DNA from 3 places in the Klebsiella ornithinolytica genome. Region 1 is predicted to be linked to each of the others. Evidence: predicted binding sites of a transcription regulator. Region 1 holds the regulator's gene; each other region holds the start of a gene.

Region 1 (10,643 bases):
CGAAGAGAAAGCCGTACTGCACTACGCCCGCGAGCATAATCTGGGCAAAATCGTGATTGGCCGTCAGGGAAAACGCCGCTGGTGGAACCGCAGCGGATTCGCCGATCGCCTGGCGCGCGACGCGCCCGACCTCGATCTGGTGGTCATCGCCCTTGATGAGAAAAGCGCCCCTCTACCCACGCGGGCCAGCGATAGCCGTACCGCTATGGAGAAGTGGCGCGTGCAAATCCAGGGCTGCTTCGTGGCGCTGGCGCTCTGCGCGATCATTACGCTGGTGGCGATGCAGTGGCTGGTGGCCTTTGAAGCGGCCAACCTGGTCATGCTCTATCTGCTTGGCGTGGTGATTATTGCGCTGCTATACGGCCGCTGGCCGTCGGTGCTGGCGACGGTTATCAACGTGGTCAGCTTCGACCTGTTCTTTGTGTCGCCGCGCGGTACGCTGGCGGTTTCCGACGTACAATACCTGCTGACCTTTGGCGTCATGCTGACCGTCGGTCTGCTGATCGGGAATCTTACTGCCGGCGTCCGCTATCAGGCCCGCGTGGCGCGTTATCGTGAGCAGCGCACCCGCCATCTGTATGAGATGTCAAAAGCGCTGGCGGTCGGACGCAGCGAGGATGACATTGCCGCGACCAGCGAGCGCTTTATCGCCTCCACCTTCCAGGCCCGCGGGCAGCTGCTGCTCCCCGACAGTAGCGGCAAACTGCACCCGCTCACCCACCAGCCGGGGCTGACCTCATGGGACGATGCCATCGCCCGCTGGAGCTTCGATAAGGGCCAGCCCGCCGGCGCCGGCACCGATACGCTGCCCGGCGTTCCCTATCAAATCTTACCGCTGAAAAGCGCCGCCCGGACCTGGGGACTGCTGGTGGTGGAACCCGAAAACCTGCGTCAGCTGATGATTCCTGAACAGCAGCGCCTGCTGGAAACCTTTACGCTACTGGTCGCCAGCGCGCTGGAACGGCTGACCCTCACCGCCAGCGAAGAGCAGGCCCGATTTAACAGTGAGCGGGAAAGCCTGCGCAACTCGCTGCTGGCGGCACTCTCCCATGATTTGCGTACGCCGTTGACCGTTCTCTTCGGACAGGCGGAAATTCTGACGCTCGACCTCGCCAGCGAAGGCTCGAAACATGCTCCGCAGGCAAATGAGATTCGTCAACACGTGCTGAATACGACCCGGCTGGTCAATAATCTGCTGGATATGGCGCGCATTCAGTCCGGCGGATTTAACTTACATAAAGAGTGGCTGACGCTCGAAGAGGTGATCGGCAGCGCCCTGCGGATGCTGGAACCGGGGCTCGGCGGGCAGCATATTCAGCTGGCGCTACCCGATCCGCTGCTGCTGGTTCACGTCGACGGCCCGCTGTTTGAACGAGTGCTGATTAATCTGCTGGAGAATGCGCTGAAATATGCCGGCTCGAAAGCGCAGATCGGCATTGCGGCGCAGGCTGATGAGCAGCAGCTGCGCTTAGAGGTGTGGGATAATGGCCCCGGGATCCCAACGGGCCAGGAACAGGCTATCTTTGATAAGTTCGCCCGCGGACATAAAGAGTCGGCGATCCCTGGCGTCGGGCTGGGTCTGGCCATCTGTCGGGCGATCGTTGAAGTGCACGGCGGTACGATCGGCGCCTATACGCGGCCAGAGGGCGGTGCCTGCTTCCGTGTTACACTCCCCAGGGAAACGGCCCCGGGGCTGGATGAATGGAGCGGAGCGGCGTAACGCTGCCCCGGCCAGATGCCCGCGCGGCGCTGCTGTGCGCCTGCCCGGGCTACCGGTCTTGCGCGCGAGTAGCCCGGGAGGCGTTTCTGAAGGAGAGGGTCCTATCTGTCTGAACGGGAAGAACGGGTGATAAACGTACTGATTATTGAAGATGAACATGCAATCCGTCGCTTTCTGCGCACCGCGCTGGAAGCCGACGGTATGCGCGTATTTGAAGCCGATACCCTGCAGCGGGGTCTTATTGAAGCTGCAACCCGCAAACCTGATTTAGTCATCCTCGATCTTGGGCTACCCGACGGCGACGGTAATGAATTTATTCGCGACGTGCGCCAGTGGAGTCAGATGCCAATTATCGTGCTGTCGGCTCGCACCGAGGAGCACGATAAAATTGCCGCGCTTGACGCCGGCGCCGATGACTATCTTAGTAAGCCCTTTGGCATTGGCGAACTGCAGGCGAGATTGAGAGTTGCGATGCGCCGACATGCCGGCGCGCAAGCCGACGAGCCGCTGGTGCGCTTCGCCGATATTGAAGTCGATATTCCCGCCCGCCGCATCGTCCGCGGTGACGAAGAGCTCCACCTGACGCCGATTGAATTCCGTCTGCTGGCAGTGCTGTTAAATAATCCCGGCAAGGTCCTCACCCAGCGCCAGCTGCTCAATCAGGTGTGGGGGCCAAATGCGGTGGAACACAGCCATTATTTACGCATTTATATGGGGCATCTGCGGCAAAAGCTGGAAGTTGACCCGGCGCGCCCGCAGCATTTACTGACCGAAACGGGGATCGGCTATCGGTTTATGCCATAGCGCGACGCCTGTCGTCATCATGCGGGCACCACCGATTAAAAACAGCGAACCGATGAGTGGGGGCAATAAAAAAGGGTCCCATGATGACCATGGAACCCTTCTGTGCCACTCAACAGGAACAACCGCGCCTTACCGGGACGACGCTCCTCTGAGAATGCCTGTTCGTTTCACCTGACTCAGGCGTTTTTCAGCACTTCGCTGACGATTTCCACCGCTTCTTTCTCGATCTGCTTACGATGTTCTTCACCCAGGAAGCTCTCGCAGTAGATCTTGTAAGCATCTTCCGTACCTGACGGACGCGCGGCGAACCAGCCGTTGTCGGTCATCACTTTCAGGCCACCAATCGATGCGCCGTTGCCCGGCGCGGCGGTCAGACGTGCGGTGATCGGATCGCCGGCCAACTGGCTGGCGCTGACCATTTCCGGCGACAGCTTAGACAGCGCCGCTTTCTGTGCGGAAGTAGCCGAAGCCTGCAGACGGTTATAGCTCGGCGCGCCAAAGCGGGCAGCCAGTTCGTCGTAGTGCTCCTGCGGGTTTTTACCGGTGACGGCGGTGATTTCCGCCGCCAGCAGGCACATGATGATACCGTCTTTGTCGGTCGACCACGGGGTTCCGTCAAAACGCAGGAACGATGCGCCCGCGCTCTCTTCGCCGCCAAAACCGAAGCTGCCATCGAACAGACCGTCAACAAACCATTTAAAGCCCACCGGCACTTCCACCAGCTTGCGGCCCAGGTCGTTAACCACGCGATCGATCATCGCGGAGGAGACCAGCGTCTTACCAACGGCGACATCCTGGCCCCACTGCGGACGATGCTGGAACAGGTAGTTAATCGCCACCGCCAGATAGTGGTTCGGGTTCATCAGACCCGCCGGCGTGACGATGCCGTGACGGTCATAATCCGGATCGTTAGCAAAAGCCAGATCGAACTTATCGCGCAGCGCCAGCAGCCCTGCCATCGCACACTCAGAAGAGCAGTCCATGCGAATGGCGCCGTCTTTATCGAGGTGCATAAAGCGGAAGGTTTGATCGACGTGATCGTTGACGATAGTCAGGTCGAGTTTGTAGTACTCGGCAATACGTTTCCAGTATTCGATACCGGAACCACCCAACGGATCGACCCCGAGCTTCAGGCCGGCTTTCTGAATCGCCGCCATGTCGACGATATCCGCCAGCCCTTCGATAAACGGTTGCACCAGATCCTGCTCTATAACATGACCGGATGCCAGTGCCGCATCGAGGGAGATGCGCTTGACGCCCTGCAGACCCGAGGCCAGCAGTTCGTTAGCGCGATTCTCTACCACTTTGGTGACGTTGGTATCAGCCGGGCCGCCGTTCGGCGGGTTGTACTTAATACCGCCATCTTCCGGCGGGTTATGAGACGGCGTAATCACGATGCCGTCCGCCAGCGGACCACCTTTTTTGTTGTGCACCAGGATGGCATTGGAAATGGCCGGCGTCGGGGTGAAACCGTTGTTTTCCTGCACGATAACATCAACGCCGTTGGCCGCCAGCACTTCCAGTACGGAAATAAAGGCCGGTTCGGAGAGCGCGTGGGTATCTTTACCCACGTAGCAGGGACCGGTAATCCCGTTCTTCGCGCGGTCTTCCGCAATCGCCTGAGCGATCGCCAGAATATGCTGCTCATTGAAGTTATGGCGCCCTGCACTGCCACGATGGCCAGAGGTGCCAAACTTCACCGCATGCTCCGCGTTGCCCGCTTCCGGCTTCAGTACGTAGTACTGCGCGGTCAGCTGAGCGACGTTAATCAAATCACTCTGTTGTGCAGGCTGACCCGCACGCTTATCGATTGCCATTGCCTGATCCTTCTGATGCAAGGTGAATAAAACTAGATCGTGCCGCAGACCTTCTCAATTAATTCCGCTGGGAACTGCATCGACTGCATGATGTGTTCGATCATGCTGCACTTACGACCGGTATTGGTATTGGTGATAACCCACCACGGAGTACCAGGAACCTGTTTCGGTTTGGTCTGGTTACCGCTTTTTAGCAGGATCCGCGAATCTTCGGCAAAGTACACGCGGGTGCGCCCGTGCAGAGACTCGGTGGCCTCAGCAAACGCTTTGTTATCTAAGGAGTACAGCGTGGTCAGGACCAGCATGAAGCGGTTTACCGCGCGTTTTTGTTCGGCGTATTCATCAGATAACAGCAGCTCGCGCATCGCGCGGACTTTATCTTTCGCCGGATTCACGGGCTTCGCTTCGACGGCAGGCGTCGCAGCCGGCGCCGGCGCAGCTTTTACGACCGGTGCGGCAGTCTGGGAAACGGCGGAAAATTTCAGCATGCGCCGTAAAATGTCGGATGCACTCTCGCCAATATGCTGGGTGTGGCTGGCAATATAGCGATAGAGATCATCATCAACTTCAATTGTTTTCATCTTAATCCAGTGCGATATCTTATTCTGAATACAAGTTGTCAGGATTATAAGGACAAATCCTGACCGCGGATAGCGTCAAACCAGGATGGCGGTAAAACTCAGATAGCTCTGGGTCTTGCAGCCGGATGGCAGAATGTCCAACATAATACCCTAACCCGACGAAGCGAAAAAAAGAACTTTGCCATGAAATTAAATAGCCGCACGCAATCTGCACAAAATCCGCACAATAATTCCCCTGTTGTCCTGGTTCACGGTCTGTTTGGTAGTCTCGACAACCTGGGCATCCTCGCCCGCGACCTGGTGAACGACTACGATATTTTGCAGGTTGATATGCGCAACCACGGTCTTTCCCCCCGTTCGCCGGAGATGACCTACGCGGCGATGGCGCAGGATCTGATCGATACTCTTGACGATCGGCAGATAGAGAAAGCCATCTTTATTGGTCATTCGATGGGGGGGAAAGCGGTCATGGCGCTTACCGCACTGGCGCCGGAGCGCATCGCTGGCCTGGTCGCCATTGATATTGCCCCGGTGGACTACCACGTGCGCCGTCATGATGAAATTTTCAACGCCATCAATGCCGTCACCGACGCCGGCGCCGCGTCCCGTCAGCAGGCGGCCACGGTGATGCGCCAACATCTGCAGGAAGAAGGCGTGATTCAGTTTCTGCTGAAATCCTTCGTTGATGGCCAGTGGCGCTTCAACGTACCGGTATTATGGGATCAATATCCGCACATCGTGGGCTGGCAAACGGTTCCTGCCTGGCCTCATCCGACCCTGTTCATCCCGGGAGGCAACTCGCCGTACGTCACCGATGAGTATCGCGATACCCTGCTCGCCCAGTTCCCACAGGCGCGAGCGCACGTCATCGCCGGCGCCGGCCACTGGGTGCATGCGGAGAAACCGGAAGCCGTCCTGCGCGCCATTCGTCGCTATCTGACCGCTTTGCAGGCTTAACTGGCTAAAAACTGCCCGACCGCGCTGCAGAATGCCCGCGGTCGTTGGCGCAGCGGTTCGCCTGATGTATTATGGCGCGCTATCTGTGTCGGCTATAGCCCGGCAACTTGTTTCCCCGAAGTCACTCTGAATCATGGCAAAAGAACAAACGGACCGTACGACATTAGATTTGTTCGCAACCGAGCGTCGCCCGGGTAGACCAAAGACCAATCCGCTTTCGCGCGATGAACAACTGCGCATAAATAAACGCAATCAGCTCAAACGCGACAAAGTTCGCGGCCTGAAGCGTGTGGAGTTAAAACTCAACGCTGAAGCGGTTGATGCGCTCAACGAGCTGGCGGAAGCTCGCAATATGAACCGCAGCGATTTGATCGAAGAGATGCTGATGAACCAGCTGGCAACCCTGCACAGCCGGGATAAAGCCTGAAAATCCTCAAAAAAACACTTTCATGTAGCAGAGTGTGCAGTCGGGCGTGATTGCTGTTTCCGCGCCCTCCCCTGTTCTGCTATGATTGCCGTTATCTGCGGGCATTACGCCACTACCACATCATTAAGTTTCAAGAGGTTATTTTACTCATGGCAATCATCGGCATCTTTTTTGGCAGCGACACGGGCAACACCGAGAATATTGCAAAAATGATTCAGAAGCAGCTTGGTAAAGATGTTGCTGATGTTCACGACATTGCCAAGAGCAGCAAAGAAGATCTGGAAGCCTACGACATCCTGCTGCTCGGCATTCCGACCTGGTACTACGGTGAAGCTCAGTGCGACTGGGATGACTTTTTCCCGACGCTGGAAGAGGTCGACTTTAACGGTAAACTGGTTGCGCTGTTTGGCTGCGGCGATCAGGAAGACTACGCGGAATACTTCTGTGACGCGCTGGGCACCATCCGCGACATCATTGAACCGCGCGGCGCCACCATCGTTGGCCACTGGCCGACCGCGGGCTATCATTTTGAAGCCTCTAAAGGCCTGGCGGATGACGATCACTTCGTCGGCCTGGCTATCGATGAAGACCGCCAGCCGGAACTGACCAACGAACGCGTGACTCAGTGGGTTAAGCAGGTCTCTGAAGAGCTGCACCTCGAAGAAATCAAAAACGCCTGATGATTGTGCGGCGTTACCGTTAAGTTTCGCCGCATTAATAGATAGAAGCAATCAAACTAATAGCTACAAGTTTTTAACTTTTAATCACATATCTGTACAATGTCCTCTGATTTAACGAGGTCAGGTGACGTAGTTTGTAGCTGGGACCTCGTTTTTGACAGCATACAAGGCCCGATACTTGCAGTTTTCATTTAACGATGGCAGTTCTATAATGAGACGCATTGCATCGGGTGATTCTCTGTATTACTTCCGCTGATGGAAGTAGATCGTTTAGCAACAGGACAGATTCCGCATGACTGACAACAATACCGCATTAAAGAAGGCTGGCCTGAAAGTCACACTTCCACGATTAAAAATCCTGGAAGTCCTGCAGGAACCGGATAACCATCACGTCAGTGCGGAAGATTTATACAAGCGCCTGATCGACATGGGTGAAGAGATTGGTCTCGCTACCGTTTATCGCGTGCTGAACCAGTTTGATGATGCTGGCATTGTGACTCGCCACAACTTCGAAGGCGGTAAATCTGTTTTCGAACTGACCCAGCAGCACCATCACGATCATCTTATTTGTCTCGATTGTGGCAAAGTGATCGAATTCAGCGATGAGTCTATCGAAGCGCGTCAGCGTGAAATCGCCCACCGCCACGGCATCCGTCTGACCAACCACAGTCTGTACCTTTACGGTCACTGTGCGGAAGGCGACTGCCGCGAAGATGAACATGCACACGACGCGCTGGAAAAGTAATTTCCCACCGCGTGGACCACAAAAAGCCAACCTGACGGTTGGCTTTTTTTATGTGCAAACGCCTACCCTTTTCTGCGCGCGGTATGCTCGTCGAAAGCACGGGTAAACGGTTCCTCATCCCAGCGGTTTGCCAGCGCTTCTCGTACCAGAGCCTGTTGGGTTTTCGGTACCATTCCACCTAATGGTGGGTCGGTATCAAGATTGGTGGGGAATGCGTAGCCCCGGGCAGCCACGGCAATCAGTGCCTGAACATCGCCACAGGATTGCGCGCCATGCAAAACGCCTGATGGTTAACATCAGGCGTTTTTACTGACAGGAGCTGGCGCCCGCGATCAGGGCCTGGTGTTGTTGCTGCGAATCTCTTTCCAGATACGATCGCAACGCGCTTTCACCGCCTGGTCATTGCCGGTACGGGTCGCCTGAATACACTGTTGGTAATCCAGAACGCGCACGCTTTCCTGGCTGGCAAACGCCTGATGCTGTTTATCTTCTTTCAGCACGTCGAGAACGCTCTGGCAGGCCTGAACCTTATCCGGATTCCCTTCCGCCGTATTGATACAGGCGCTGTAAGCATCTTTTAGTTTCGTATCTTCTTTTGGCGCGGGGGACTGCGTACAGGCTACCAGGCCCGATGCCATAACCGCGATGAGCAATAGCTTCTTCATAATTGACCTCTCAGGTTTGCGGCAGGTTTACGCCTGCCGCCGCGGCATCAGAAAATAGTGAACGGAGCAATAACCATGAACTTCACGTCACGCTCATCCTGGAAGATATTGCCATAGCCACCGCTCCAGCTCGGGATGTCGGAGTGGTTGTCGTATTGGGTAAAGTGCAGTTTAAACAGCGTTCCTTTTGCCCGGCCGTCCTGTACGGTGTACATGGCATCGAGGCTATACGCGGACTCTTCCAGCCGTTTGTCCGGATTGTAATAGGCGTCCGGCGTGGACATTCTGCCCGGTTTGGCATCCCATGCGTAGACGTAAGAGGCGCCAAACGCCCAGCCCGGCATATTCCAGTTTTTCATGTCATACATCGCGCCGAAGAACACCGCTTTTTCACCGTTGGCGTTGAAGTCAGAACGGTTATCCCACCATACATCAAGACGACCGTTGGAAGAGGCATAGGTCGGGGTCATACGCTGCAGGAAGTAGCCCTGCTGGCCTTCAGCTTTCACCCAGGTGCCTTCCAGACGCAGGTCGAGGACATCAGCAACCTTGTAGCCAAAGGTCAGCGCCTGCAGCCAGGCAGTCCCGTCGTAGATATCGTTCGTGCCGCCGTTACTGACTTTGTCGCGCGTGCCATAGAACTGGTAGCTGGTGTTTAACGGCGTACCCGCGATATCAAATTTGTAGCTGGCCTTGGCAAAATACTGGTCGATATAGCCTTCAGCCTGGCCAAACGCCGCTTCCAGCACGAGGTCATTTTTAAAATCGTATTTGGCGCCCAGGGAGTGCAGATAATCGACTTTGGTTTTCTTGTCGTTCTGGTAGAAATTATCCATCTCGATGTGCCATGGCGCTTTGTATTCGTTCGTCCACATATAGGAGAAACTCAGCGCGCCGGCATCACCGTAATCAAAGTTGGCGCCGGCTTCAGCCCCCTGGTAAGTACCCGGCATAAAGCTCCAGTGCGGAGCCAGCAGCGTTTGCCCGGTTGGCTGGATATAACCGCCGCGAGCCCACACCGGGCCATATTTAAATTTCGCCGCAGCTTTATACAGGCTGATTCCGCTCTTATCGCCAGAGTAATCTTCGTCGTAGGCTTTATTCTTTGAGGAGAAGGCAATTTCGTTCGGGTGACCGCTTTCGCTGCTTTCCGCCATTTCAATTGCGGTGAAGGCAGCCACGTCAATACCAAACATATCAGCGGCATAGCCGGACTGGAAATCCAGATTGGCGTTCCAGGTCGAATGGGAAAGGTTGGTTTTGTATTTATCGCCGTCGGTCACATCTTTCCGGTCGCGCTCACGCTGCCAGTAGTAGATGCCGCCGGTTAAGGTGGAATCATCAATAAAACCTGCTGCGCTGGCCTGCGGAACAACGATCCAGCCCGACATCGCGGTGACGGCGGCAATAGCCAGCGCCAGCGTACTACGTTTGCCACTAAACGTACGCATGTGCATATCCTCTTTGACGTTTTAAAAACGCGGAGCCAAAGGCAAGCCGCGAAAAAATAAATAAGACTGCTAAAAAGGTGGAGCGGTAAAAGCCGCGTAACCACTGTTGATAGACTATTTTTCGTGACGCGAATTATCAATCTCTTTCGCCGATCAAAGCTTAAGATTATGACAAAGCGCACATATTCTATTTCTTTTTGTAACAATATCAGGCCTCATCCTTTTTTATGCGTAAGTAATTACTAAATAGAAAGAAAATACAGAATGAAAGCGCTTACAGCCGTTTTGTGTACCGGTGGGAGGAGTGGCAGAGCTGACAGATATGACAAACAGTAAACAAGATTAATTCGCATCGCAAAAATAACGAACTTAATTCACTGATTCCAAAATAAAAAAAAACGCCGCTAAATGCGGCGTTTTGACACAGAGACGACGGCCGGGCCGCGACGAAAAATTTACTCGCCGACTTTAGCCCAGGTATCACGCAGACCCACGGTGCGGTTAAACACCAGATGCGTTGCGGTTGCATAGCGGCTATCGAGACAGAAATAACCTTCACGCTCAAACTGATAGGCTTTGCTGGCTTCCGCAGTGGCCAGGCTCGGTTCAGCGAAGCCCTGCTTGATCACCAACGATTCAGGGTTCATCACCGTCAGGAAGTCTTCTTCCGCGCCCGGATTCGGCACGCTGAACAGACGATCGTACAGACGAATCTCCACCGGCAGCGCGTGTGCCGCGCTGACCCAATGGATAACGCCCTTCACCTTACGACCATCGGCAGGATCTTTGCTCAGCG
Region 2 (10,643 bases), 2.7 Mb from region 1:
GCGGCGTCATGCAGGCCAGGCCAACAAATTGCGCAGAAGAGTAAATACCGATGGCGCTGGCGCGTTCGTTTTCCGGGAACCAGCTGGAAATCACGCGATTATTGGAAGGCATGACAGGCGCTTCAAATGCGCCGACGCCCAGGCGTAAGCCAACCAGGCCGCCAAAACTATTGGCAATCGCGTGCAGGGCGGTTATTAACGACCAGATAAACAACCCTACGCCGTAAACAATACGCGAGCCGAAGCGGTCGATAACAAATCCGCCGGGTATTTGCAGTGCGGCATAAATCCAACCAAAGGCTGAAAACACCAGCCCCATTTGCAACGGCGTGAACTGCAAATCTCCCGCCATCTGTGTGGCAGCAACGGAAAGATTGGTGCGATCCATGTAGTTAATGATGATGTTGATAAAAACTAGCCCGAGCACCAGAAATCGGACGCGTCCGGTATTTTTTACCTTTGCTGTAGAAAGCGGTTGTTCTGCCATATCGATATTCTCTTTATTTTTGTTCTCACGGCCTGTTTTCGCAACAGAGTGGTTTTTTATTTCTCTGTGTTTCTTTTATAGAAACAAATGGTGGCAGGCAAAGAGAAATCGTCTGAAATGTGATCAGAGTAAAACTTATGAGCTAACTGAGTCAGAGAAAGAAAGGAGAGGCGATAATGCAGCGGGGCAATTTTATACCCGCCCCCTGGGCGCGCGGGGAAAAATAGCGGCAGGCGATTATCCTAAAGCTAACATAGCGAAACTCGCTCACAAGTGCCCGCTGCTGTAATGGCTGTATTCCGGTAGCGGGTTATCGCTTGTTGCTATGCCGGTTGCTCAGCAGGTAATGCCGTTAATTGCACTTACAATGCCAGAAAGTGATGTAATTGATGTGGAGCGCGCGGACGGCCGCGCGGCTCACGATGGGATTATGGCGCAAGGTAAACCTGGGGAATGGCGATGTCTGGATGCTCACCCATTCTCACTTCCGCTCCGTACCAGCGGCTGATAACCGACTGGCAAATGACCTCCTGCGGCGTTCCCTCGGCCACCAGCTTTCCCTGATGGAGAAGCAGAATGCGGTCTGCCCATAGCGCGGCGAGATTGAGGTCGTGCAGCACGACGCAGACGTGCAGCTGGCCGCTGCGGGTCAGCCGTTTTAGCAGACGCAGCAGATGCTGTTGATAGTAAAGATCCAGCGCCGAGGTCGGTTCGTCGAGAAACAGCCAGCCCCGTGGAGCGTCGTTATGCCACAGCTGAGCGAGGCAGCGAGCCAGCTGCACCCGCTGCTGTTCGCCGCCGGAGAGCGAAGGATAGCGCCTGCCCGCGAGGTGGTCGCAGCCGGTTTCCACCATCACCTGCTGAATCATCTGCCGGTCCGGATTTTTACCCCATGGAGAGCGTCCCATGGCGATGACCGTTTCCACCGGCCAGTCTGCATGGAGCTGCGTACGTTGCAACATCACCGCCCGGCGGCGGGAGAGCGCTTCCGACGACCAGTGTTCCAGCGCACGTCCTTCCACATGACGTTCGCCGCTGTTCGGGGATAAGAAACCGGTTAACAGCCGCAGCAGCGTTGATTTACCGGCGCCGTTTGGGCCAATCAGCGCGGTCATCTCTCCGCCGCATAGCCGGACCGACACATCGTCAATGACCCGGCGTTTGCCCAGCAACAGAGAGAGCGACGTCGCGTGCCAGGTGCGATCGCGATTATCCATATGTCGTCCTCTGTTGGCGGAAAATCAACCACAAAAACCACGGCGCGCCGAGCATGCTGGTCAGCAGACCCACCGGCATTTCGGCCGGTGCGGCGACGGTGCGGGCAAGGGTATCGGCCAGCAGCAGTAAGATCGCCCCGGCCAGCAGCGATCCTGGCACCAGCGCGCGGTGGTCCGGCCCCAGCCACATTCGTATCAGGTGCGGCACCACGAGACCAATAAAACCAATCACTCCGCTGATCGCCACAGAAGAGGCCACCAGCAGCGCGCTGCACAGTAACAGCAGACGCTGCACGGCCCGGACGTTAATCCCCAGGTAGTGGGCTTCTTCATCGCCAAGCTGTAGCAGGTTGAGGCGGGAAGCCATTAGCCAGATGACCAGCGAAGCAGGGAAGATTAAGGTGGCCGCGACCAGCAGCGTGGACCACTCTGCCTGGCCGAGACTGCCCATTCCCCACAGCGACAGCTGGCGCAGCTGGGTATCATTACTTATCCAGGCCAGCACCCCCACCAGCGCGCCGCACAGCGCGTTGATGGCGATCCCGACCAGCAGCAGACGCGAGAGCGAACCCTCACTCGCCTGGCTGAGGATAAAAATGACCACCATGACGGCGATACTCCCGATGAACGCCGCCAGCATCGGGGCATACAGCGCCACCAGCGCCGGAACGGACAGCGGCAGAACCAGCCAGCAGGCCACCGCCAGCGCTGCACCGCTGCTGACCCCCAGCAGGCCGGGATCGGCTAACGGATTGCGAAACAGCCCTTGCATGACGCAGCCGGAGAGCGCCAGCGCGGCGCCGACCAGCAGCGCCAGCAGGACGCGCGGCAGACGAATGGTGAGCCAGATATGGCGCAACACCTCATCCCCCGGCGGCCACAGACTGGCGAGCGGCAGAGGCATCGCGCCGAGGGTCGTCGCGAACAGCGTCAGGCTCACCAGCAGCAGCGTCATTAACCACAGATGGCGAGAGAGAGTGGGGCGCATCAGGGGAGCTGCTCCGCTTTTTTTCTCAGCGCGCCGATCGCCTGCGGCGTCCGCGGTCCAAAGCCGAGCAGGGCCATATCGTCAATCACCAGCAGCTGTTTATGGCGACCGGCCGGCGTTTGCGCCAGCCCCGGCAGCTTCCATAAGCCGGTTTCACCGCCCATGCCTTTAAGCCCGTCGGCGGAGATCACTACCAGGTCCGGCAGGCTGGCGATCACGCCTTCCTGAGACATACTGCGATAATGGTCAAATCCCTGCATCGCGTTCTGCAGCCCGGCGGCCTGAATAGCACCATCCGCAGCGGTCTTTTGCCCGGCGACCATCGTATTCATTCCGCCGTGGCTGAGAATAAACAGCACCCTTTTGCCGAGCGGCTGCGTGGGGATCTGCGCGATCTGTGCGGCGACGGCGTGGCGCAGGGCGTCACCTTCAGTCTGCTTATCCAGCGCGTCGGCCACCGCGACGATTTTTTTATCAATCGCCGACAGATCGTTACCGCCCGGGATATTAACCACTTTTACCCGACTGTCCTCAACCTTTTGCAGGACCAGCGAAGGCTGGGCCTGTGCGCTTGCCAGGACGATCGTCGGGCGTAACGACAGGATCCCCTCGGCGTTCAGCTGGCGTATATAGCCGACGTCCGGCAGCGATCGCGCGGCGGCAGGCCAGGTGCTGGTACTGTCTTTAGCGACCAGCTGCTGCTGTGCTCCCAGGGCATAGACGATCTCTGTGACATCGCCGCCCAGAGAGATGATGCGTTCTGCGGCGGCATGCGCAAACAGTGGAAGAGCGGCAATGAGCATCAGCCAGCGTTTCATGCGCTCTGTCCTTCCGTCGTCAGACGGTCAACCTGGCTACGCCATGTCGCTTGCTCCGGGTGCCCTTCGCTACGCTGGCCGTACAGCTGGGCGATTTGCGTACCGTCATGGGCAAACAGCTCTACGCTGGTGACATGGCCATCCGAGGTCGGCTTACGCGTTACCCAGATTTCATCAATACTGTCTTCGCGCAGGTGCAGGGTGAAGGTGGTATTGAAGATGTTGAGCCAGCCGCGCATCGGGGCCAGCTTTTCCAGGGCGCCGGTGAAGATTTGTACGCAGCCGCGGTTGCCAACGAAAATCATGATCTCATTGCCCTCTTCGCGAATGGTTTCCAGCAGGTGCGGCAGGGCATCGTGGTCAATGCGGCAGGCCAGATCATCGCTGACCAGGCGGAAAGCCTGCTGGCGGGAGAGGTTATATTTTCGCAATAGCCCGAAGAACTGATGGACATCGGTCATGGCGCGCCATTCATTTTCCAGCGCCGCACCGTCGGCGGAGGCGGTGTAGCGGGGGGTATCGACGGGGCGGATTGCCAGCGGCGCCGGGTCGGCCTGGGTCTGCCCGACAATCAGCGCTTCCCACGCCGTCATATCGGTTTGCGCTGTCGCATAGACTTTCAACAGCGCGTCACCGTGATGGTCGAAGAACTGAATGCTCTGGCGGCCGTTATCACTCAGGTGGAAGGCGCTGGCCCACTGGCTGAGGAACAGGCGCAGATCGAGTGCGCGCGGGTTCAGCACCAGCCCGGCATGGCCGCTCAGGTGCTGGTGGGTAAACTGACCCACCTGCTCATGCACCGCATATTCATTCCGGCAGATGCATTTGGTCTCGCCGACGCCTTCCAGTCCGGCGATGATTGCCCGTATATCGTCCTGCAGGCGAACGGCGTCGTGGCCAACGCGAGCGGCGGTTAATTCCGCCTCACTAATGCCCATTTCAGCGGCGATATCGCGGGCATATTTAGCGGAAGCCTGCGTTTTGGCGGCCTGATAGCGCTGCCACAGTGCGTTTACGTTGTGTTGCATGATTCATCTCCTTCTCTACGATGAATATCCCCGGCCGAGGCCGGGGAGCAGGTTTATCCCCGCTGTCTTTCAGCATGATGCGAACGGGATGGTGCAGAGCCGGTCTGAGTCTGCGTATCGCGACCCACGCCGCTGCTGCCCGTCGATATGTTGAAATCCATGGGGTTTATTATTCTCCGGGCTATCAGAAATCGACGTTGACGCCCAGTTGCCAGGTCCGGCCCGGCATCGTCGCCAGCGCTTTATTGTAGGCATCCTGATTCGTGGACGTCTCAATATTGCGGCTGCTCAGGTAATCCCAGTATTGCCGATCGGTAATGTTGTAAACGCCGCCGTTAAGACGTACGTTTTTCGCGACCTGCCACCAGGCCGTCAGGTCCAGCATGCCGTAGCCAGGCACGCGCATGTATTCGCTGGAGGAGTCGGTAATGGCAGAGCCCGTGTTGGTATAGCTTTCGCGGTTGGTGGCGCTGGCCTGCTTACCTTTCACGAAGGTGGCGGTCAACGCGGTCCCGTAGCGTTTCGCCGGATCGTCCCAGGCAACGCCTACGATCGCTTTCATCGGCGCCACGCTGTCGAGGTCGATGTACTTGTCGCCGAGATAGCTGGATTTCGATTTCCCTTCACTATAGCCGTAGGCCAGCGTCGCGCTCAGGCCGTTAACCTCTTCAAACCAGGTACCAAAGTTGAATTTGGCGCTGATTTCGCCGCCGTAGATATAGGCTTTATCGCGGTTTTCCGCCTGATAAATCGTATAGATATTCGACGGGACGTTGGTGAAGTGGTCGGGGTTACCGGAACGGGTGTAGCGGCTATAGGCGATGAAGTTCTTGTAGTTGTTATAGAACAGGGCGGTACGCATCGTGATCCCTTCGACCACTTCGCCTTTTAAGCCCCATTCGAAGTTGTCACTGGTTTCCGTGTTCAGATCGGTGTTACCAATCAGCGCATACTGCGCTCGTCCGGCGTAGCTGGATCCGAGGTTCCAGGAGCCGTAAAGCTGGCTGGCGTTAGGGAACTCGGCGCCGCGTTTATACTGCAGGTAGGTCATGGTACGCGGAGTGATATCGTACTGGAACGTCAGGGACGGCAGCACCTGAGTATCGGAATTTTTACCGTACAGGCTGGCGACGGAGGACTCCGTCAGCACGCTGCTGTTGGTGGTCAGATCGCCGAGATTCTCCGGTTTGGTGGATTGATGCACCACGCGCACGCCCGGGATCACCGCAAAGTTGTGGCTGTCGAGATCGAAGTTGATCTTATCCTGAACGAAGCCGCCAAGAGTGTAGCCCCGGCTGTCGGCTTCCGGCTGCATGATTTCGCTGTAGATGCTCGGGACCGGCGACTGGCTGAACGGGCGCTGGGTTTTGGTGGTGCTGGCGTTGAGCCCGGCGCTCAGGTCGTGGCGGCCAATGGATTTCGCCAGCGCGGTCTGAATACCCCAGGTGTCGGTATCGTAGTTGGAGTTGACCGTTTCCATCGATCTGGTGGTGCTGTCCGGCATCCACGTCCAGTCATGGGCCTCGGTGTGCTGGTAGTAGACTTTGGTCGACATACTGTCGAGATAGTCATTCATTGGCGTCCAGTCGTCTTTCAGGCTGATGCCCCAGCGACGAGTCTGGCTGGTCTGATTGGCATCGCCAATAATGCTGTTGCCGCTGCTATCCCAGCTGTCAAAGTGGGTGTGGTTGGTTTTATGGTAGTAGTCGAGCGTGCTGGTCAGCTTGTGTTCATCATTGGGCTGCCAGATGCCGGAGGCCATAAACGCATCGGAGTGCCAGTTGGCCGGATAGGCGTCAATCTTATCGCTGTTATTTGCCGTTTCCTGGCCGTCGCGGCGACTGTAGACGAAAATGCCGCGTAGGGTTTCATCTCCGCCGGCCACCGTCACGCCGTTATGCCAGCTGCGGTCGGCAGAGTCGTAGCCGCTCCGGTAGCCGAAGGCGCTGGTTTTTCCCGGGCGCAGATAGTCATCGGCAGATTTCGGCTGGAAGGAGACGTTGCCGCCGATAGAGGTGTTGGCGGTTTCAGTCGAGGTGGCGCCGGACTGAATATCGATGCTGCCATACATATACGGGTCGATGTAATCGCGACCGATGCCAAACGTATTCAGGCCGGCACGGCCGACGTAGCCGCGTCCGGTCGCATCCGGCTGCGCGATGCCGTCGACATCAATCCCGACGCGGTTGCTTTCCAGCCCGCGAATGTTATAACCGGTATAGCCGCCGCGGTCGAAGCCGCTTTTGCCATTACCCGAGCCGCCGCTGGCGCCGGTCGCGCTGATTAACGGTTCGTAACGCATGACGGAACCAAAATCTTTGGCCCCTTTGTCCTGGAGCTCCTGCGCGCTGACCGAATGTTCGCTACCGGCTTTGAGCAGCGGAGCGGGGGCGGTAACGGTCATCTGCTCGGAGCTATCCGATGATGTGTCGCTGGTAGTGGTGTGTGCGGTGGTATCAGCTGCCCCGGCGGTCGTCTGATAGATTGCTGCAAGCAACGAAGTCACCAGCAGGCTTTTCTTAAACCAGGCCGGTGATTGAGTGGATTTATACATAGTAGCCACGCCTTGATAATTATTAGTATCGGCTCACGCGTTACTTCCAGATTTGCAGGTGAGTCCCGTTGCTTCCGTTAGCGGACTCTGTTTCTCCATGATTATTGATTGCGAATGGTAATGATAGGTATTATCGTTTGCAACAAAATAATCATGTCTTCCTCATTTAATCTGCAATTTGTTTACAATCAGTCCTTTTAGATACAGCGAGAAAATCATGAGTCACAAAGCCGCGATTACGATCAACTACTGCTCTCAATGCAACTGGATGCTGCGCGCCAGCTGGATGGCTCAGGAGCTGCTGCATACGTTCAGTACCGATATCGGCTCGGTCACGCTGGTTCCGGGCACTGGCGGTATCTTCACCATTACCGTTGACGACGTACAAATCTGGGACCGCAAGCAGGATGAGGGTTTCCCGGATGCGGCTGAACTCAAGCGTCGGGTACGGGATGTCTGCTTCCCGGAGAAGTCGCTGGGTCACCTCGATAAGTCCGCCGATCCGGCGTAAGCGATAGGGGAAAACGGCTGCGCCAGAGGCTATAAAGGTGTATTATTTTCGCATCTTTATTGATGGAGAAACGCAATGGCGGGTCAACGCATCGACCGGGAAAAAAAGACTATCCGCAGCATGATTTCGCTCTATCAGCGCCGCTGCCCGGACGCGCAGGCCGACGTGGAACATTACCAGGCGCTAAACGCCTATGCCGATAAGCGGCTGGATAAATGCGTGTTTGGCGAAGAGAAGCCGGCCTGTAAGCAGTGCCCGGTTCACTGCTACCAGCCGGCAAAACGCGAAGAAATGAAGCAAATCATGCGCTGGGCGGGGCCGCGAATGCTCTGGCGCCACCCGATTCTGACGATTCGTCACCTGATTGATGACCGGCGTCCCGTGCCAGCGCTTCCGGAAAAATACCGGCCTAAAAAGTCGCGGTGATTTCCCCGGCTAGCGCTGCGCTCAGGCGGGCTTCAACGCGTGCGGTCTGTCGTCGCCCGGGTAAGGCGTCAGCGGCGCTCCGGAGCCTCTGCGGACATCGCCTGAGTTTGATTGTCGCGAACCGACGTCCAGACAAAGGTGATAATAAACAGCGCGGTAAACAACACCACGATGGTCGGCGCCGGTGCGCTATCAAGGTAAAACGAGAGCCACACGCCGCCCAGCGAACAGCTCAGCGCAATCCCCACCGCCAGCAGCAGCGCGCTGATAAAACGCCGGGTCAGCAGCAGAGCAATGGCTCCGGGGGCAATCAGCAGCGAGATTGACAAAATAATCCCCACCGCTTTGAGCGTCGCCACGATAGTCAGGGCAATCATGCACAGCAATCCGTAGTGCAGCAGGCCGCAGCGTAATCCGCTGGCTTTAGCCTGATGCGGATCGAAGGCGTGAAGCAGAAAGTCGCGCCACTTTAGTCCGATAATCAGCGCAATTACTAGTGCAATCGCCGATGTTTGCCCAATATCGCTGGCGGAAATCCCCAGCATGTCGCCAAACAGAATATGGTCGAGATGGACTTCGGACTGAATGGCGACATACAGCACCAGCCCGGCGCCAAACATCCCGGAAAAGACAATGCCCATAATGGTATCGCGCTTGATGCGACTGTTATCGTCGAGATAGCCGGTCGCGATGGCGCAGAATAGCCCGGCAACAAAGGCGCCAATGGCAAACGGGATCCCGGCGATATAGGCCACCACCACGCCGGGAAAGACCGCATGGTTCATGGCATCCCCCATCAACGCCCAGCCTTTCAGCACCAGAAAAACCGACAGCAGCGCACAGGGAATGGCGACGATGGTGGCCACCAGCATGGCGTTGACCATAAACGAAAACTGGAACGGTTCGAGGAGCGTGGTCAGCAGCATGAGCCCTCCCTGGCGCGACGGCGGTTGGCCAGCAGGCCGTGTTTAGGGGCAAAGACAAAGGTCAGCAGGAAGAGCAAAGTCTGAGCCACGACGATAATGCCGCCGGTTGCGCCATCCAGATAGTAGCTCAGCCAGGCGCCGAAAAAACTGGTCAGGCTGCCAATAGCGACGGCAATCGCCAGCAGCCGTGGAAAGCGGTCGGTCAGCAGCCAGGCGGTCGCTCCCGGAGTGACCACCAGGCAAATAACCAGAAAGGCGCCCACGGTTTGCAATGCCGCCACGGTACAGGCGGCCAGCAGGGTGAAGAACAGCAGCTTGAGCCCGGTGGTGTTCAGGCCAATGGAACGGGCGTGGCTCTCATCGAAAAAGGTGACCATCAGGTCTTTCCATTTCAGCAGCAGAATTGCCATTGAAATCGAGCCGATGGCCGCCAGCTGAATAATATCTTCCGGAGCGATCGCCAGGATATTGCCGAGAATAATGGTCTGGATATTCACCGAAGTTGGGTTGAGTGACACCATAAACAGCCCGATACCGAAGAACGACGAAAAAATCAGACCGATAATGGCATCCTCTTTGAGCTTCGAACGCTGGTTGAGAAACAGCATGCTGCCCGCCGCCAGTCCTCCGGAGAGAAAAGCGCCGACGGCGAAGGGCAGGCCGAGCATATACGCTCCCGCCACGCCCGGTACGATGGAGTGGGAGAGGGCATCGCCAATCAGCGACCAGCCTTTCAGCATCAGGTAGCAGGAGAGAAAGGCGCACACGCCGCCCACCAGCGCCGATACCCACATCGCATTCAGCATATACTGATAGCCGAACGGCTCGATTAGCCAGCTCATCCTTCACCTCCCGCCGTCCGGCGGCTGATAAACGGCCGTTCATCGTCGGTGATAATCTGCTCTTCTCCGCCGCTGAGCACCACGTGGCGCAGCGCGCCGCTGAAAGCGAGTTCGAGATTGGCGGCGGTAAAGGTCGTTTCCGTCGGTCCACTGGCCAGCACGGTACCTTTGACCATCACCGTGTAATCGCAAAACTCGCTGACCGAACCGAGATTGTGGGTCGAAACCAGCAGAGTACAGCCGTCGTCACGCAGTTCGCGCAGCAGGGTGATGATCTGGGTTTCGGTCTGGACGTCAACGCCGGTAAACGGCTCATCCAGCAGAATGACCTTGCCCTGCTGGGCGATAGCGCGGGCAAGGAACACCCGTTTTTTCTGCCCGCCGGACAGCTCGCCGATTTGCCGGTGGCGATAGTCGCTCATCCCGACGCGGGCCAGCGCCGCATCAACCACTTCCCGATCATGGGCTTTGGCCCGTCGCAGCCAGCCCATATGCCCGTAGCGGCCCATCATGACGACATCTTCCACCAGCACCGGGAAGGTCCAGTCAACGTCCTCTGATTGCGGGACATAGGCCACCAGGTTCTGGCGCAGCGCGCGATGAACCGGCTGGCCAAGTATGGCAATCTCGCCATGGGACAGACGAACAAAGCCCATCAGCGCTTTAAACAGCGTCGATTTTCCCGAACCGTTGATGCCCACCAGCGCGGCAATTGAGCCGCGCGGTACGCTGAAGGTGGCATCGCGCAGCGCGGTGTGGCCGTTGCGATAGGTTACGCTGACCCGGTTGACCGCGAGGCCAGGCATATCGGCGTTCATGACTGCTTCCTCATCCCATCGTTGATGC
Region 3 (10,643 bases), 460 kb from region 1:
AAGCCTATACCACCGACGGACTCAATTCCGACCGCGTTCCTGGCACCGAGCGGCATCTGATTAGCCTGCAATACTCCGATGCCGATTTCTATGGCCAGAATCTGGTCAGTCAGATCTATTATCGCGACGAGTCGCTGACCTTTTACCCCTTCCCGACGCTCACCAAAGGTCAGGTCAGCAGCTTCTCCTCATCTAAACAGGATACCGATCAGTACGGTGCGAAGATTACCCTCAACAGCCAACCGCTCGACGGCTGGGATCTGACCTGGGGGCTGGATGCCGATCATGAGACCTTTAATGCCAACCAGATGTTCTTCGATCTGAACACCTCGATGGCATCAGGCGGCCTGCACAACGAGTCTATCTATACAACAGGACGTTATCCGGGCTATAGCATTACAAACCTGGCGCCGTTCCTGCAGAGTAGTTATGACCTGAATGATATTTTCACCCTGAGCGGCGGCGTGCGCTATCAGTGGACGGAAAACCGGGTTGATGATTTTGTCGGCTACGCCCAGCAGCAGGATGTCGCCAGCGGCAAGGTGAACTCGGCCGATGCCATCCCGGGTGGTAAAACGGATTATGATAACTTCCTGTTTAACGCCGGTATTGTCGCCCACCTCACCGACCGCCAGCAGACCTGGTTTAACTTCTCGCAGGGCGTCGAGCTGCCGGACCCGGGTAAATACTATGGTATCGGCAAATACGGCGCGGCGGTCAACGGCAACTATCCCCTGCTGTCGAGTGTCAACGTGGGTGATTCGCCGCTGCAGGGGATCAAAGTCAACTCCTACGAACTGGGCTGGCGTTACACCGGCGATAATCTGCGTACCCAGCTGGCGGCATACTACTCCACCTCGGACAAAACCATTGTTGTTAACCGTACCGATATGACGATCGACGTACAATCCGACAAGCGGCGTATTTACGGTGTGGAAGGGGCCGTCGATTACTTCTTCCCGGATAGCGACTGGAGCACCGGTGCAAACTTCAACGTGTTGAAATCCCAGGTGAAGAGTGACGGTAGCTGGCAGAAATGGGATGTGACTCTCGCTTCTCCTTCCAAAGCCACCGCCTGGGTCGGCTGGGCGCCGGATCCGTGGTCGCTGCGCGTGCAGACTCAGCAGGTATTCGACCTGAGCGATGCCAGCGGTAATAAGCTCGACGGCTACAATACCGTAGACTTTATCGGCAGCTATGCGCTCCCGGTGGGCAAACTGACCTTCAGCATCGAGAACCTGCTGAACGAAGACTATGTCACCATCTGGGGACAGCGCGCCCCGCTGCTCTACAGCCCGACCTACGGCAGCAGTTCACTTTATGAATACAAAGGTCGCGGGCGTACCTTTGGCCTGAACTACGCCGTCAGCTTCTGATAAAAAAAGCCCCTCAGCCTGAGTGCAGGAGGGGCAAATAACAGTCACGTCTTTTTTACGCTTTGTTGTTAAGGACCAGCTGGCCGTTACTGTCCAGCGGAATCTGCGTACCTGGATCGTGTTCCATGCGGATTTTTCCCTGCTGATCGCCGATTTTGTAGGTCACATCGTAGCCCAGCATTTTGTCCGACTTGTCGTACACCGTTTTACAGCGCTGCTGGGTGGTGGTGTAGGTATCCCCTTCCTGCATCGAGCCCTGAATCTGGTTACCGGCATAACCGCCGCCCAACGCGCCCACTACGGTCGCCACGCTGCGACCACGACCGCCGCCAAACTGATGGCCGATGACCCCGCCGGCAACGGCGCCAAGAACGGAGCCGGCGATGCGGTTTTCATCCTGCACCGGACGACGATGGGTCACGGTGACGTTACGGCATTCCTGACGCGGAGTTTTTACGGTCTCTTTTATCGGTGTACTGGACACCACTTGCGCATATTGCGGGCCACGATCTAAGACGTTAAGACCAGCGACAGCTGCAACACCCAGCGCGGCAGCCACGCCAATCCCTATACCCGCCAACATTGATTTATTCACGGGGTATCCTCCCTTGTTGCTGATAGAAACAATTCTGCTATCGACCCGGGAACCTTGCAAATGAGAAAGCGGATGAAAAATGCGAGGAAAAGCGGAAAACGGAGTGGATTCAGAGGAATCTGAGATGTTATGCGCTCAATGACAGACAGAAATTCTGTCGTTGAGCCGGCAAGGCGATAACCGGCTCAACGTTAGCCTTGTCACAATCCCGAACGCGCCTGGCGGCACAATCCGGGAATGAGGCAAACAGATAATCAGTGCAGCTTCAGACGGGGACGAATGATGCGGTTGATGCGACCTACCAGCATCATCAGGCCGGTCTTGCAGTAGCCGTGCAGCGCGATCTGGTGCATACGGTACAGAGAGATATAGACGAAGCGCGCAATACGTCCTTCAACCATCATCGAACCGCGCATCAGGTTGCCCATCAGGCTCCCGACGGTCGAGTAGTTGGAGAGCGAAACCAGCGAACCGTGATCTTTGTAGACGTAGGACTTCAGCGGTTTGTCTTTCATCTGCGCCAGAATATTATTCAGCGCGCAGGTCGCCATCTGGTGAGCCGCCTGGGCGCGCGGCGGCACAAATCCGCCTTCCGGACGCGCGCAGGATGCGCAGTCGCCGATCGCATAAATATCCGGGTCAAGCGTCGTTTGCAGCGTTGGCTGAACCACCAGCTGGTTAATGCGGTTGGTTTCCAGACCGCCGATCTCTTTCATAAAGTCCGGCGCTTTGATCCCCGCCGCCCAGACCATCAGGTCGGCATTAATGAACTCGCCGTCTTTGGTGTGCAGACCGTTGGCATCGGCGCTGGTCACCATGGTTTTCGTCAGGACGCGCACGCCAAGCTTTGTCAGTTCATTGTGAGCGGCGCCGGAAATACGCGGCGGCAGCGCAGGAAGAATACGCTCACCCGCTTCAACCAGGGTCACGTTCAATGCCTCGTTAGTCAGCCCTTTATAACCGTAGCTGTGCAGCTGCTTCACCGCGTTGTGCAGTTCAGCCGAGAGCTCAACGCCGGTTGCCCCGCCGCCCACGATCGCGATATTGACTTTGCCGTTGGCGCCGAGGTTAGCCGAGTATTTCAGGAACAGGTTCAGCATTTCCTGATGGAAACGACGCGCCTGGTGCGGGTTATCAAGGAAAATACAGTTCTCTTTGACGCCCGGAGTATTAAAATCGTTAGAGGTACTGCCCAGCGCCATCACCAGCGTGTCGTACGGCAGTTTGCGCTCGGCAACCAGCAGCTCGCCCTTCTCGTCACGCAGCTCGGACAGCGTAATGGTTTTCGCTTCACGGTTAATATCCGCCACTGAACCCAGCTGGAACTGGAAACCGTGGTTGCGGGCGTGGGCCAGATAGCTCAGCGCATCGACACCTTCATCGAGCGAACCGGTCGCCACTTCATGCAACAACGGCTTCCACAGATGGCTATGATTACGGTCCACCAGCGTGATTTTCGCTTTTTTGTTACGCCCCAGCTTTCTCCCCAGCTGAGTCGCCAGTTCCAGTCCACCGGCACCGCCACCTACGATTACGATTTTTTTCAATGGTGTAGTCACGAGACCCCCTAAAAATATTAACCAATTGTTAATTAAAAGTTATATAAATAGCTCTTATTTAACAACAAGTTACAGCAGTGAAACCATTCAGCGAAATTGAGAATACCATGAACGGGTCATTGGTCATACCAAAATTGATATGCATCAAGTTTTACCGCCTGTTTTTTAACCATGCCATCACCGGCGACATAAAAAAAGCCCGCCGTATTCACATACGACGGGCCGGAGGCCGGGAGCAGATCAGCCTAGCGTCTTAAAGGCTTTTATCCGCTGCAGATGGGGTGAGATGTTTTTGAATTTGTGGGTCTGCTCATGATCCCAGATGATTTCATAGTAGTGATGCAGCAGGTCGGCGGAACGCTGGCTGTCCAGCGCTTCGTCCTGGCGGGAGAGTATCACCAGACAACGATCGCGGTTTTTCTCGCGGAAATTGTTGACGCACTTGGTCCCGATATCAGCATACTCTTCAGGCCTGTCGATCTTCCCTTCCATGTTTTCCGCAGGAAACAGATTGGGGTTAAAAATAGCCTGACGCACATCGCAAAGGAAACCGATCCGTTCCGCCCAATAGCCGCCCAGACCGACGCCGCAAATCAGCGGCCGATCGTCAGTATTAAGCTGCAGCATTTTATCGACTTCTTTTAACAAGTGCTGCATATCATGTTTTGGGTGCCGCGTGCTGTAGCTTATCAGACGCACATCGGGATCGATAAACTGCAGCTGCAGCACCTTCTCATGGTTTCCGGGACTGTTTGAGTCAAAACCGTGTAAATAGATAATCATCGCATCCTCACCAGACTTCAGGTCAATTACGCAGACTTCGCCTCTTGCCAACGCGCGTGGAGCTGCTCCAGCTGCGCATTAACCGTCTTCCAACGGGCAGAATCCCTTAACTCCTGACGGGTAAATGAACCTTTATGATACAATTTCGTAACACGCTCTGCTTTGATCGGCGACAGGTTATCCAGCACGCTGACCGCACCCTTACGATTATTGCAGACCAGGATCATATCGCAACCTGCATCCAGCGATGCCTGCCCGCGTTCGGCATAGCTGCCCATGATCGCCGCCCCTTCCATCGACAGATCGTCAGAGAAGATCACCCCATCGAAACCCAGTTCACCGCGCAGCACCGTCTTGAGCCAGTGCGCTGAACCGCTGGCCGGGCGCGGATCCACATCGCTGTAGATAACGTGGGCAGGCATAATGGCGTCGAGACGATTTTCCGCCACCAGGGTGCGGAAAACCGCCATATCCCGGGCCCGAATCTCGGCTTCAGCACGCGGATCTCGCGGCGTCTCTTTATGCGAATCCGCGGTCACTGCGCCGTGTCCCGGGAAGTGTTTCCCGGTGGTTTTCATTCCCGCCTCGTGCATTCCGTCGATAAAGCGGCGGGCGATAGCCAGCGCTTTATCCGGATCGTCATGATAAGCGCGTTCACCGATCGCGGCACTGATGTGGCCGACATCGAGAACCGGCGCAAAGCTGATATCGATATCCATCGCGATCATCTCGCTGGCCATCAGCCAACCGGCCTGAGCCGCCAGCGCGCCGCCCTCTTCCATCCCCAGTAGCGCCGCAAAAGATTGCGCGGCCGGCAGTCGGGTAAACCCCTCGCGAAAGCGCTGAACGCGACCGCCTTCCTGATCGACGGCCACCACCAGATGATTGCGCGAAGCCTCGCGGATCTGGCGCACCAGCTCCCGCAGTTGGGCCGGATCGTGATAGTTGCGGGTGAATAAAATCAGCCCGCCCACCAGCGGATGAGCGAGAATCTCACGCTCTTCCGCATCCAGTTCAAACCCTTCGACATCCAACATTACCGGACCCACACTGACCTCTCTTATCCTTTTCATTCTTTGCCTAACTGACACCATGTTTCATCTGCCAGCGTGATAAATTGCCGGTCGCCGGTCTGCTGCCAGCGGCGTTCATACCAGCCCGCCATCAGCAATATGACCCAGGGACGCCAGCGTTGTACCTGTCGCCACAGCAGCCGCTCATCAATATGTGCCAGCCGGGAATATGCGGTGACCAGCTGGCGATGCGCCGTCGGCGCAATCCACACCGCGGCCAGCTCCAGCGCAATGTCGCCATCGCCCGCATATTCCCAGTCGATCAACCGCGGCCCCGCTTTCGTATGGACAATATTGCCGGCGTGCACATCCATATGTAGCGGCGCCAGCCGCAGAGGGCGAGGCTCGCCGCGCTGCAACAAACGTTTATGCCAACGCAACCACAGCGGCGTGCGCCGCGCAGGATCGCAGGCCAGCCAGTAGCGTTCAAGCAGCGGTGCCAGCGCCACACGCCAGCCCAGACGCGGCTGCCGGTGCAGATGATACAATAACCCTGCCAGCCGCGGGCACTCCGGAAGCGTGCTTTTCATCTCGCCGTCGCAATATTCCACCGCCAGCCATCCCGGCGAATAGAAAAGCGGCGCGGGGACGACGGTCTTCGGCAGGCGAGACAGGGTGCGGTACTGGCGGAGGAATTCACGGGCGGGAGCGTCGGGGTCGTGCGGCTGGCGCAGGACCAGCCGCCGGACGCCGTCGCTGATAATACAGCTGCCGCCGCTCAGGCCATTCTGGCCCAGGCCGGCGACAGGTGAATAGCGGGGAAAAAAGCGCGACAACACCTCATCGCGCGTCAGTTTACTGTTGCTGAACGGCACCTTTACCTGACCAAATAATCTCGCCGGTCTGAACCAGCATCAGCTGCATTTTCAGCTCAGGTGAATTGACGTTGCCGGTCGCATTTGAGTACAGCACGTACTGAGCTCCCACGGTACGGGCAATCCCCATCGCTTTGCTGCGGCTGCCGAGACTGTCCTGAGGGGATAAACCCAGCTGCTGTTTTGCCACGCCCAGCTGCTGGGCAGACACCAGCGTAAATTTGCCATTGCCGCTCAGGGCATTGCGCAACGCCGTCGTCGCCTCTCCGGCGTTTAGCGTGCCGTTGGTGCGGTTATTCACGCTGTCGACCAGCAGAATACTTCCCGCATTGACGCCGCCTGCCTGCAGCATTTGCCCCACCATCGGTTGTACCGCCGCATTCCAGTCATAATGACGCACGCGCGGCGCTGGCTGTGCCGGCTGCTGCTCGTGTTCAATCGGCCCGGGCTGCCCCGGAATAGTCGGAACCGTAGGTACGGTTGGTACCGTCGGCTGCGGCTGGGCGGGCTGCGTTGGCTTCGGCTGCGCCTCCTCAACGGGAGCGGGCTCCTGACGTTGCCCCACGCACCCAGCAAGGAATATCGCCAGTGCCGTGATTAACGCGTAGCGACACATTTTAATCATTACAATTACCCCTTACAGATAAAGATACAGGCGGGCCTTATGCGCCCCCAAAATATTCGCGCTACCGTACAAGGTGACAGAAGAGTGCGCAGGCACCGTGATACTCCGGGCCGGCTCCAGCGGATGCATTTCCAGTCCTCTGGCGTCATACCAGAAGAAGCGGTAATGCACGGTGATCGGTTCCTGTCGTTCATTAAACAGTCTGGAAGTGGCGGTTGCCTGAATCTCTGAGGCCGTGACCTCTGGCGCATCGGCGCTGATGCCCGCCGCCAGCACGTTGGATTCCATCACCAGAGTCTGCTGTTCACCCACGGGGATTTCCGCATGGGAACCGCACCCGACCAGGAGCACAGCCGCCAGAAGCGGGCCGAAATGAGCTGCGCGCATCGATTAACCTTTGTGAGCCAGCATCGGACCTAGCGGGCGACCGCCCAGCAGGTGCATGTGGATATGGTAGACTTCCTGGCCGCCGTGGCGGTTGCAATTGACAATCAGACGATAGCCATCGTCAGCAAGACCTTCATCACGCGCAATTTTTGCCGCCACGGTCATCATGCGCCCCAGCGTCAGTTCATGTTCAGCGGTCACATCGTTGACGGTAGGAATCAGGATATTGGGGACAATCAGAATGTGGGTCGGCGCCTGCGGGGAAATATCGCGAAAAGCGGTCACCAGTTCATCCTGATAAACCATATCCGACGGGATCTCCCGGCGAATGATTTTGCTAAAAATCGTTTCTTCTGCCATGACTGATTCCTTATTAATTTTTATACCGTGCTCTGGCCTGCCTCTGCAGATAAACGCGGATGCACAGGATTCGCCTAAGAGTATGAGCGAGTTACTCCTCCTCTTTCAACCTGAATGCGCTTTTTCTTATCCCGCAGCGCTGTTAGCTGCTGATGGATTAATCATATCTCCGGTGAATGCGTTTAACCGAAGCGCTAATTGCCGTTTCTGATAACACTTCTTACTTCTGTTTACACATTAAATACTAATGCGTATATTTCTCATTTGTATTCACTATTGGATGCGGTGCGCTTCCAGACACGATATGACCGTGGCCGTAGAGTCCCGGCACATAACAATAACTATTTGATTAAGGGTTTATGATGCTTCTCACGATTAATTCCCGGGATCGGCGTATCGCGCCGTCCCTGCTGGCCGTTGGTATTGCGCTGGCGCTTCATCCCGGCCTCAGCATTGCCGCCGCCGATACCGACGATACCATCATTGTAGAAGGTACAACGGAAATCAGGCCTGATGCCCAGCAGCAGGATTACAGCGTTAAAACCACCACCACTGGCACTAAACTGCTATTAGTACAACGGGATATCCCACAATCCGTCAGTGTCATCAGCCAGCAGCGCATGCAGGACCAGGAACTCAACACTATCGAACAGGTTCTGGATAATACGACCGGCGTGAGCGCATCCCGCGTTGACACCCATCGTACTAACTTTTATTCCCGCGGCTTCTTCGTCAGCAACTTTGCGTATGAAGATATGCCAACGTTCCTCGATAACCGATGGAACTTCGGCGATGCCGCTGGCGATACGGCAATTTATGACAAAATCGAAGTAGTACGCGGCGCGGCGGGGTTAATGAGCGGCACGGGCAACCCTTCAGCCTATGTCAACATGGTACGTAAGCATGCCGACAGTAAAGAATTTAAAGGCTCGGTTTCTGCCACCTATGGCAGCTGGAACAATCAACGTTATGTATTGGATCTCCAGGCTCCGTTAACCGAGTCGGGCAACGTCCGGGGACGGGTCATCACCGGCTACCAGGATAAGGATTCGTGGGTTGAACGTAACCACTATCGTAAAAAATTCATCTACGGCGTCGTGGATGCGGACGTCACGGATTCCACCACTCTTTCGTTGGGCTATGACTATCAGGAGAGTGAGGAAGACAGCCCGACCTGGGGCGGTTTCCCGTCAATGTTCAGCGATGGCAGCAAGACCCATTTCCGTCGAGGCTTTAACACCGCGGCCGACTGGACCTACTCTAACGTCGATTCAACCAAAATCTTCGCCAACCTCACACAGCGCTTTGATAACGGCTGGGAAGCCAAAATCAATACCATGCACGCGGAAACCAACTTTGACAGCAAGTTAATGTATATCGACGGTTATCCCGATAAAGCAACGGGACTGTATGACGCATCCAAATGGTATGGCGCCTGGGGCGGCTGGAACAAGGGTCAACGTAAACAGGACTCAGTGGACGCATTCGTACGCGGCGGGTACAACCTGCTGGGCCGCCAGCATGAAGTCATGTTCGGCGGCAGCTATAGCCGCCAGCGCAATAACTATGACAACGCCTATCCGGTTAACGATAACTATGGCCTGATGGACGTTGGCAGTATTTACGACTATAACGGTAAGCTGTCCGACCCGGCATGGTCCAATTTTGCGCTCTATCAGCGCGACGTGATCCGGCAGAAATCCCTGTATGCCGCGTCGCGCATCTCCCTTGCGGATCCGCTGCACCTGATCCTTGGCGCCCGCTATACAGAGTGGAGCGCTAAATATAACCTCGAGCGCCAGCCGGATGAAATCCGTCACGCAAAATTCGACGACGTGACCCCGTATGCCGGCCTGATTTATGACATCGACGATACCTGGTCCGTTTACGCCAGCTATACCTCTATCTTCCAGCCGACCGGCCAGCGCGATATCAATAGTGTGTTCCTCGATCCGACGACCGGTAAGAGCTATGAAACAGGCGTGAAAGGTGACTGGTTCGACACTCGTCTGACAGCAACGGTATCCCTCTTCCGTATTGAACAGGACAACGTCGCCGTGAATACCGGGACAACAATTCCAGGTTCTGGCGGCCAGACGGCATATAAATCTGTCGATGGCACCGTCAGCAAAGGGATTGAATTTGAGCTGAACGGTGCGCTGACCGATAACTGGCAATTAACCTTTGGCGGCAGTCGCTACGTTGCAGAAGATGAAGACGGAAATGCGGTTAACCCAAGCCAGCCGCGTACCTCACTGAAGTTGTTCACCCGTTACCAGTTGCCAGTGTTGCCGGCATTGACCATCGGCGGCGGCGCGCGCTGGCAGAATAAAACCTGGCAAGAGCTTGATAATGGCCCGAACAACGTCAGCACGATTACCCAAAGCGGTTACACGATTATCGATCTGTTCACCCGCTACCAGGTGAGTAAAAACTTTGCCGTGCAGGGCAATGTCAACAACCTGTTCGACAAAGAGTACTACGACTATCTGGGTAGCTACGGCGTGTATGGTGCGCCACGCAACTTCTCAGTTAATGCCAGCTACAGCTTCTGATCTATCGATTTAAGCTGTTCTCTACCAGTCAGTCCCCGCTCGTGAATAATACGGCGGGGGCTTTTTCATCCCCGATATCATCCATCTCGTCTCTTGTTCACCTGTTCATCCGCGGCCCAAGGCAGCAATAAAAAAGGCAGCCAGTTGGCTGCCTTAGTCTCCCCACATCACGACTTAGTTGCTGCGGATGTATTCATCCATTTCAGTTTTCAGGTTATCGGATTTGGTCCCGAAGATTGCCTGAACACCTGAACCTGCAACAACCACACCAGCAGCGCCCAGTTTTTTCAGGCCAGCCTGATCAACTTTCGCTACGTCGGCCACGCTGACGCGCAGACGGGTGATGCATGCATCAAGGTTAGTGATGTTGTCTTTACCGCCGAACGCTGCAATCAGTGCCGGAGCCATTTCGCTGGTCGCACCGGCTTTGCTGTCTTCAGTGGTATCTTCACGACCTGGAGTTTTCAGGTCCAGTGCTTTAATCAGCACGCGGAAGATAACGTAGTAGACGATGG

The links. Region 1 encodes Fur, which represses iron uptake genes when iron is present. Its sites were predicted from a motif close to ATAATAATGAGAACNACTATCAA; they were not measured.
Region 2: a site for Fur is predicted at 7,207-7,229, ahead of Q1L34_RS05165 (TonB-dependent receptor domain-containing protein). Genes of this name have one in related genera too.
Region 3: a site for Fur is predicted at 7,815-7,837, ahead of fhuE (ferric-rhodotorulic acid/ferric-coprogen receptor FhuE). Genes of this name have one in related genera too.

What each region holds. Positions count from the first base shown of each region.
Region 1 covers NZ_CP130153.1:3,943,428-3,954,070, forward strand. Annotated here, with positions in the region: gene kdpD (two-component system sensor histidine kinase KdpD) at 1-1,720, shown strand, start outside; gene kdpE (two-component system response regulator KdpE) at 1,847-2,524, shown strand; gene pgm (phosphoglucomutase (alpha-D-glucose-1,6-bisphosphate-dependent)) at 2,701-4,341, opposite strand; gene seqA (replication initiation negative regulator SeqA) at 4,374-4,922, opposite strand; gene ybfF (esterase) at 5,106-5,879, shown strand; gene ybfE (LexA regulated protein) at 6,013-6,306, shown strand; gene fldA (flavodoxin FldA) at 6,456-6,986, shown strand; gene fur (ferric iron uptake transcriptional regulator) at 7,279-7,731, shown strand; gene Q1L34_RS18880 (hypothetical protein) at 7,794-8,009, opposite strand; gene Q1L34_RS18885 (ChiQ/YbfN family lipoprotein) at 8,064-8,396, opposite strand; gene chiP (chitoporin ChiP) at 8,444-9,847, opposite strand; gene glnS (glutamine--tRNA ligase) at 10,303-10,643, opposite strand, start outside.
Region 2 covers NZ_CP130153.1:1,078,238-1,088,880, forward strand. Annotated here, with positions in the region: gene Q1L34_RS05140 (MFS transporter) at 1-487, opposite strand, end outside; gene Q1L34_RS05145 (heme ABC transporter ATP-binding protein) at 916-1,704, opposite strand; gene Q1L34_RS05150 (FecCD family ABC transporter permease) at 1,697-2,692, opposite strand; gene Q1L34_RS05155 (heme/hemin ABC transporter substrate-binding protein) at 2,692-3,510, opposite strand; gene Q1L34_RS05160 (hemin-degrading factor) at 3,507-4,538, opposite strand; gene Q1L34_RS05165 (TonB-dependent receptor domain-containing protein) at 4,723-7,092, opposite strand; gene Q1L34_RS05170 (Rdx family protein) at 7,310-7,603, shown strand; gene Q1L34_RS05175 (nitrous oxide-stimulated promoter family protein) at 7,679-8,029, shown strand; gene Q1L34_RS05180 (metal ABC transporter permease) at 8,098-8,955, opposite strand; gene sitC (iron/manganese ABC transporter permease subunit SitC) at 8,946-9,797, opposite strand; gene Q1L34_RS05190 (manganese/iron ABC transporter ATP-binding protein) at 9,794-10,615, opposite strand; gene Q1L34_RS05195 (metal ABC transporter substrate-binding protein) at 10,612-10,643, opposite strand, start outside.
Region 3 covers NZ_CP130153.1:3,485,277-3,495,919, forward strand. Annotated here, with positions in the region: gene Q1L34_RS16705 (TonB-dependent siderophore receptor) at 1-1,376, shown strand, start outside; gene Q1L34_RS16710 (glycine zipper 2TM domain-containing protein) at 1,432-1,971, opposite strand; gene Q1L34_RS16715 (NAD(P)/FAD-dependent oxidoreductase) at 2,226-3,530, opposite strand; gene ycfP (alpha/beta hydrolase YcfP) at 3,771-4,313, opposite strand; gene nagZ (beta-N-acetylhexosaminidase) at 4,340-5,362, opposite strand; gene thiK (thiamine kinase) at 5,383-6,201, opposite strand; gene lpoB (penicillin-binding protein activator LpoB) at 6,182-6,817, opposite strand; gene Q1L34_RS16740 (YcfL family putative periplasmic lipoprotein) at 6,839-7,213, opposite strand; gene hinT (purine nucleoside phosphoramidase) at 7,217-7,573, opposite strand; gene fhuE (ferric-rhodotorulic acid/ferric-coprogen receptor FhuE) at 7,933-10,128, shown strand; gene ptsG (PTS glucose transporter subunit IIBC) at 10,303-10,643, opposite strand, start outside.